3 regions of the Streptococcus sp. NSSLK0004 genome follow, and region 1 is predicted to be linked to each of the others. Evidence: predicted binding sites of a transcription regulator. Region 1 holds the regulator's gene; each other region holds the start of a gene.
What was found. Region 1 encodes Rex, which represses fermentation and respiration genes when NADH is low (regulators of the CRP and FNR family bind a similar motif). Its sites were predicted from a motif close to TTGTGAANTANTTCACAA; they were not measured.
Positions count from the first base shown of each region.

Region 1 (2,280 bases):
TTCACCTCGGCTACGAGAATCTATCCGTATAAGCTTGACAGACACTACCAGCCAGCAAGATATGGAGACTCTTGCTGAGACTTTAAAAAATATTATCGGAGGCTCACATTAAATGGCGTTTGAACAAACTGTAGCACTGAAAAACTGTGCTTATCGCTACACTATCCAGTCTGGAGTGAAAAAATATACCTTGCGAGATAACACTTTTGAGCAAACTAAAGTGGGTAACTACCAATTAACACGAATGCTAGAAGAAGTTCCTAATTCAAATCAAGGCTTCCTCCTAAAAATCATCATCAATCCAGAATTAACTGGTTTTAAAATCAATATTACAGATAAGTCTGGTTTGAAGTTAGTTGATATTTTTAAAGCAGAAGCAAATACTGTTATTCAAGAAAAATTTTACTTTTTAATGGAAAGTTTAGTCGATCGAAATATCTTCACTAAGGAAGCGAACTAATTATCTCAATGATATAATATACAACCGTGTAAAATTATCTGTCTTATCACCTTTCTAACTCTTAAAAGTGATATCGTTCAAGAGTTAGAATACTTAAAATAATGTGATAGCAAGAGTAATTTTTTATCTTCTCTATTACGAATTTAAAAGGCTAGTGGTAGTGAACTTTACTCCAATTGTTAGGATTCTGCTTTAACATCCTGGATAGAGCTCTCCTCTCCTAGTCTTTTTTTGTATTTTTCATACTAATCTGTTGATTTTTTCACAAACTTTTACTAGAATATACCTAGAGAAAATAAATAATAGGAGAAAGATTGTGAAAACTACTAAAAATAATGAAATACCTCGTGCCACTGCAAAAAGACTTTCAATCTATTACCGTATTTTCAAGAAATTCCACGCTGGTAATATTGAAAAAGTTAGTTCCAAAGAAATCGCCGAAGCTATTGGGGTGGATGCTGCTACTGTCCGTCGAGACTTTTCTTATTTCGGTGAGTTAGGGCGCCGTGGTTTTGGTTACGATGTCAAGCAACTTATGAATTTCTTTGCAGAAATATTAAATGATAACTCCATTACAAATGTAATGCTTGTCGGAGTCGGAAATATGGGACGTGCCCTGTTGCACTACCGCTTTCACGAACGCAATAAAATGAAAATTGTAATGGCCTTTGAAGCAGATGATAGCCCTGCTGTAGGTACTTTTGACGAACAAATTCCCATTTATGCAATTTCGAGTATAAAAGAAAAAATAACTGTTGCTAATGCGCAAACAGCTATTCTAACTGTTCCCAGTTCCAAAGCTCAAGAAGTAACAAATCTACTTGTAGAAGCTGGTATTAAAGGAATTCTTAGTTTTTCTCCGGTTAATCTATCTGTTCCTAAAGATGTAGTTGTGCAGTATGTTGATCTAACAAGTGAACTTCAGACATTACTCTATTTTATGCGTAAGAATAACTAATTCATAATTCACTTTCTTCTCTAAAACTGAAGTAACCATGTCTACTAACAATCAAGTGATCTAGAAGTACAAGTCCTAGCGTATCGCAGGACTTTTTTAGTGTTTCAGTAAAAAGTAAATCATTTTTACTGGGTTCGGTATTTCCTGAAGGGTGATTATGAACAATGATGACCGATGTTGCCATACATTTTACTGCATAGTGTAAAATCTCCCTAGGTTCAGCAATGCTTCGATTGACGCTCCCTATAAAAATAGTGCGTTGGCTAATAATCCTGTTCTGAGTATTGAGATAAATTGCTACTAGATGTTCCTGTTTTTTATCACCTAGCTCATGCATCATTTGTCTGCCTAATTTTTCACTTCCTAAAATTTGCTCTTCAAGGAGAAGTTCCGACTGATTAATTCGCTTGCCAAGTTCAATCATGGCTTTTATCTCAATAGCCTTAACGCGACCTATCCCTGTAAGTTTTTGCAATTCTTCAATAGAGAAATCTTTAAGATTAGCTAAATTTTCTAATTTGCTTAGTAAATGATTTGATAAAATTGAAACTGGCTGTTTTTTTGTTCCTGTCCGAATAAAAATTGCTAATAATTCCTGATTACTGAGTCCCTCAGGTCCAACTTCTACTAAGCGTTCCCGTGGCTGCAACGACTGTTCCTGATAATTTACAGTATACATTTCTTACCTCCTTACCTATCTATTCGTAAAGAGGTGAAAAAATAAGGATAATATCATGGCTATTTGCAATAAATATTGTAGAGATGCTACGATTAATCAATCAAATATTTTATCAATAAATTCAATAACACTGACCCAGGAAGCCTGTCACAATTTGCTAAAGTTATTTCGGAGAAAAGATAT
Region 1 is NZ_CM180142.1:1,045,461-1,047,740, forward strand. Features, by position in the region: gene AC4CS8_RS05340 (cysteine desulfurase family protein) at 1-112, shown strand, start outside; gene AC4CS8_RS05345 (DUF1831 domain-containing protein) at 113-460, shown strand; gene AC4CS8_RS05350 (redox-sensing transcriptional repressor Rex) at 777-1,418, shown strand; gene radC (RadC family protein) at 1,420-2,097, opposite strand.

Region 2 (2,280 bases), 620 kb from region 1:
TCTACATCCTCAGCCTTCAAGACTGCGATAACTGGAGAAAGTTTTTCACGAGTAAGAGGTTCATTTGGTCCAACTTCAGCACATTCAGCAGCCAAGATATTTGTTCCTTCTGGAACTTTGAAGCCTGCTTGTTCCGCAATCCATGCAGCTGGTTTACCAACGATATCAGCATTCAGTTTACCTTCTGCACAGTTTTTGCTATTTGCTTTTACACCGAAGCAGTACTCTTCAAGGAGTGCTTTTTCTTTTTTGTTAACAAAGTAAGTTTTGTATGATTTAAATTCTTCAACGAATTCATCGTAAATTTCTTTGTCAATGATGACTGCTTGCTCAGAAGCACATACCATACCGTTGTCAAATGATTTAGACATTACGATATCGTGAGCAGCCTGACGGATGTCAGCTGATTTCTCGATATAAGCAGGAACGTTACCAGCACCAACACCGAGAGCTGGTTTACCACATGAATACGCTGCACGTACCATTGCGTTACCACCTGTTGCCAAGATAGTTGAGATACCATCGTGGTTCATAAGTGCATTTGTTGCAGCAATAGATGGCTCAGTAATCCATTGGATACAGTTCTCAGGAGCACCTGCTTTTACAGCAGCCTCATATACGATACGCGCTGCATGTGCAGATGATTCTTGAGCAGAAGGGTGGAAACCAAATACGATTGGGTTACGAGTTTTAAGAGCAATCAATGATTTGAAGATTGCTGTTGAAGTTGGGTTAGTTGTTGGAGTAACACCGCAGATAACACCAACTGGTTCTGCAATTTTTGTCAAACCTGTAATTGGATCGTCTTCAATGACACCAACTGTTTTCACTCCACGCATGTTGTTCACAACGTGTTCACACGCAAACAAGTTTTTTGTAGCTTTGTCTTCAAAGACACCGCGACCTGTTTCTTCAACTGCATGTGCCGCCAAGATACCGTGTGCATCTAAAGCTGCTACAGATGCTTTTGCAACGATGTAGTCAACTTGCTCCTGATTGAGTTTACGGAATTCATCAAGGGCTACTAATCCTTTTTGAACCAACTCATCAACATGTTTCTGAGCTGCCAATGCTTTTTCTTCTGGTGAGACTGTTTTTTTATCAGCCATGGGATTTCCTCCAAATATTTTTTAGTCAACAAGATTTGTTAACTTTTTCACAAATATAGTATACACCTATTTTTCCGATTTGTAAAGGATTTTGTTAAAAGATTCACAAATCATTTTTTGAATTTGTGAAACCTCTTTCAAAAACTACATAAAAATAAGGCTTTACTCCCTGATTTTGTGAAATTAAATTTAATTTTGTTTGAAATTTCACAAAGAAAATATGAATCTATCCTGATTTTGGGATCTATTTTTTGACGATTGCCTGGAATCTGTATTCATACGAAAAGTAGTTTTATTGTGAGAGATGGTTTTTAGCTTATCAAAACAGTTTTGGCGGACATACTGACTCTATATTGAAAAACGAACGATGACTAGCTGATCATTTAGCCTTAGATGACAGAGTTAACCTGTGAACAGCGATTCTAAATTCTACAGCCAAAAGGATAAACAAGATTTTAGCTGAGGAAGCAACTTGTTGCCTTCTCCATAAAAAAATCACCAATAACGGTGATTTTTCGTAGACTTCTCATCGTAGACTCATTGTCAAATATTGGAGGACACACTAGTTATACTCTATCTCTCCAAGGTGTGGCGGTTTCCTTCAGAACCTTATTTAGTTCATCAATATTTTGGAAGCCTACTGTTCGAAGCCAATCACGAGCGGCGGCTTCTCCCTTTTCAATATAGTCCTTAACACTACCTGCCCACGTAGCCCGACCACAAAGGACACCATTAAAGTTAGCACCTGCCTCTTTGGCAAAGACTAGGGTGTCTTGGAATAGTTTTGCTGATACTCCAGCACTGAGGTAAATATAAGGAAGCGGGGTTGCTTCATCTTGTTGCTTGAAGAAGGAGGCTGCTTCTGCCTGAGAATAGACAATCTCACCTGTTCCAAAACCTTCTACGAATGCCATATTGACCGGGACCTCCACCTTTAAAACATCTACTCCAAATCGCTCAGCTGAGAAGACTTTCATCGCTCCTATGACTTTATCTGGCTTCACTTTAGCATATTCTACGCTGCTTGTATCTGAAATGGTTTCATCGTAAGCTAAAATTTCCAAATAGAACGGAATATCTTCAGCTACACACTCTGATCCAATACGCTCAATATAGGCCTGTTTTTGACGGTTGACTTCCTCGTCACTAGCTACATCGTAGTAAATTAGAA
Region 2 is NZ_CM180142.1:1,669,934-1,672,213, forward strand. Features, by position in the region: gene adhE (bifunctional acetaldehyde-CoA/alcohol dehydrogenase) at 1-1,109, opposite strand, end outside; gene lacD (tagatose-bisphosphate aldolase) at 1,676-2,280, opposite strand, start outside.
Region 2: a site for Rex is predicted at 1,145-1,162, ahead of adhE (bifunctional acetaldehyde-CoA/alcohol dehydrogenase). Genes of this name have one in related genera too.

Region 3 (2,280 bases), 860 kb from region 1:
AGCATTCCAACAGAACAAAACAACACTGATAGATAACAGAGCTAGATCCATTTACTCTAACTCAATAGCAGACTATAAAAAAACAGTAAAAACCTGACTAAGTCAGGCTTTTAATTCGGTATTTTTATATTACGCTTTGTTCGCTGAACCGAATACGTCGATACGCTCTTCAACAGATGCTTGGATAGCTTTTACGCCGTCAGCCAAGAATTTACGTGGGTCAAAGAGTTTTTTCTTGTCGTATTCTGCTTCATTTGCTTCATAAGCTGCTGCAAATTTACGAGTTGCGTTTGCGAATGCGATTTGGCACTCAGTGTTAACGTTAACTTTAGCAACACCCAATTTAATTGCTTCTTGGATTTGCTCATCTGGAATACCAGAACCACCGTGCAATACAATTGGGAAACCTGGTACAGCTTCAGTCAATTTACGCAAGTGGTCAAGGTCAAGACCTTCCCAGTTTGCTGGGTATGGACCGTGGATGTTACCAATACCAGCCGCCAAGAAGTCAATGCCAGTCGCAACCATTGCTACTGCATCTTCGATTGGAGCCAATTCACCGCTACCAACGATACCGTCTTCTTCACCACCGATAGTACCAACTTCAGCTTCTACTGAAATACCTTTAGCATGTGCCAATTCTACAACTTCTTTAGCTTTTGCAAGGTTTTCTTCTACTGGAAGGTGCGAACCGTCAAACATGATAGAAGTGTAACCAACTTCGATACACTCAAGTGCATCTTCATAATGACCATGGTCAAGGTGAATAGCAACTGGAACTGTGATGTTCATTGATTCAATCAAGTTAGCAATCAAGTTGCGAGCTACTTTGTAACCACCCATATACTTAGCTGCACCCATAGAAGTTTGGATAAGTACTGGAGCTTGTTTTGCTTCTGCTGCACGCAAGATAGCTTGAGTCCACTCAAGGTTGTTTGTGTTAAATCCACCAACTGCATAACCGTTGTCACGCGCTGCTTGGACAAATTTTTCTGCTGAAACTAATGGCATTAGAAAAGCCTCCTATTATTTTTTGGGGTATTCCCCATACTTCTCTATTCTACCATGTTTTCTTTGAAAATGCTAGTTGAAACTGCCTATAGATTGAGAAAATTTTCACATATACTTTCAAAAGAAAATAGCAAAAAAGCTAGCCAAATCTGAATCTCTTGTCAATTTTCATATTTTTCTGCAATTTAAACCTTATTATTCTACTTTCTTTGAGAAATATCTCGCGATAAAGCAGGTAAATCCACTTAGCAGGATGATAGCGATATAAATCATGACCAGATAATTTTTATAAGGATCTGTTGATTCCCAATAGGAAGAAAAAAGTAGCTTTCCCCTTCTTGTTGTTATGCCAGTAGTCAGATACATCACTAAAATAGCTGAGGTCACAATCAAAATTATTAGACTACTCATATAAAAACGCTCTCGCAATCTCCCACCAACAGAGATAAACGTCACTATGAATAAGATAAAGATTGCAAACGTACTACCAGAGAGGTGTCTAATAAATTCTGAATCAGAGGAAAACTGTAGCCAGTGAGCAAAAAAATTCTGATACTGGCTATGTAGGTAGATAGCCAATACTATCCCGCTAACGGATAATATAACCATAAGTATAAAACCAAATACTCCCCCAAAAAGCTCTTGATAAAATGCTTTTTTCCTAAATCCCCTATATATGCGCAATAGGAGTTGATAGCAGAAACAAACAACCCACGACAGAAAAATCAAATATTTTAACCAACTATGGAAACTATGACTAACTATACCTCGATTTGCCAAATAAGATGTACAGAGAACCAAGACAAGTTGGAAAAACATGAGCCAAGTCATTTTATATTTGAACAAGAATTTCTGAAACATTTTCTAATTCTCTCTTCTACAGGTACAGAAAAAGAACAGCTGTTAAAGCAACTGTTCTTTTTCAATTTCTTATGCGGAGAAAGGGACTTGAACCCTTACGACCTAAAGCGGTCACAGGATCCTTAATCCTGCGCGTCTGCCAATTCCGCCACCCCCGCGATACCAGAATAGTATATCACGGAGAACGAACCCTTGTCAATACTTTTTTTCAAAAAACATTTTTACTATTAGTCTTTAGCTAGTATAACCGGAAACAAAAAAGAGCAATCGCTCTTTTTAACTACTTCCATCATCAGTCCGCATTATCAACCGCAGCAGTCACAAAGGCTGTATAAAGACCTTCTGGACGGTTTGGACGAGATTGAAGCTCTGGGTGATACTGACAAGCCACGAAGAATTTATTTTCCG
Region 3 is NZ_CM180142.1:188,160-190,439, reverse strand. Features, by position in the region: gene AC4CS8_RS01150 (class II fructose-bisphosphate aldolase) at 130-1,011, opposite strand; tRNA gene AC4CS8_RS01145 (tRNA-Leu) at 1,945-2,030, opposite strand; gene pyrG (CTP synthase) at 2,165-2,280, opposite strand, start outside.
Region 3: a site for Rex is predicted at 1,105-1,122, ahead of AC4CS8_RS01150 (class II fructose-bisphosphate aldolase). Genes of this name have one in related genera too.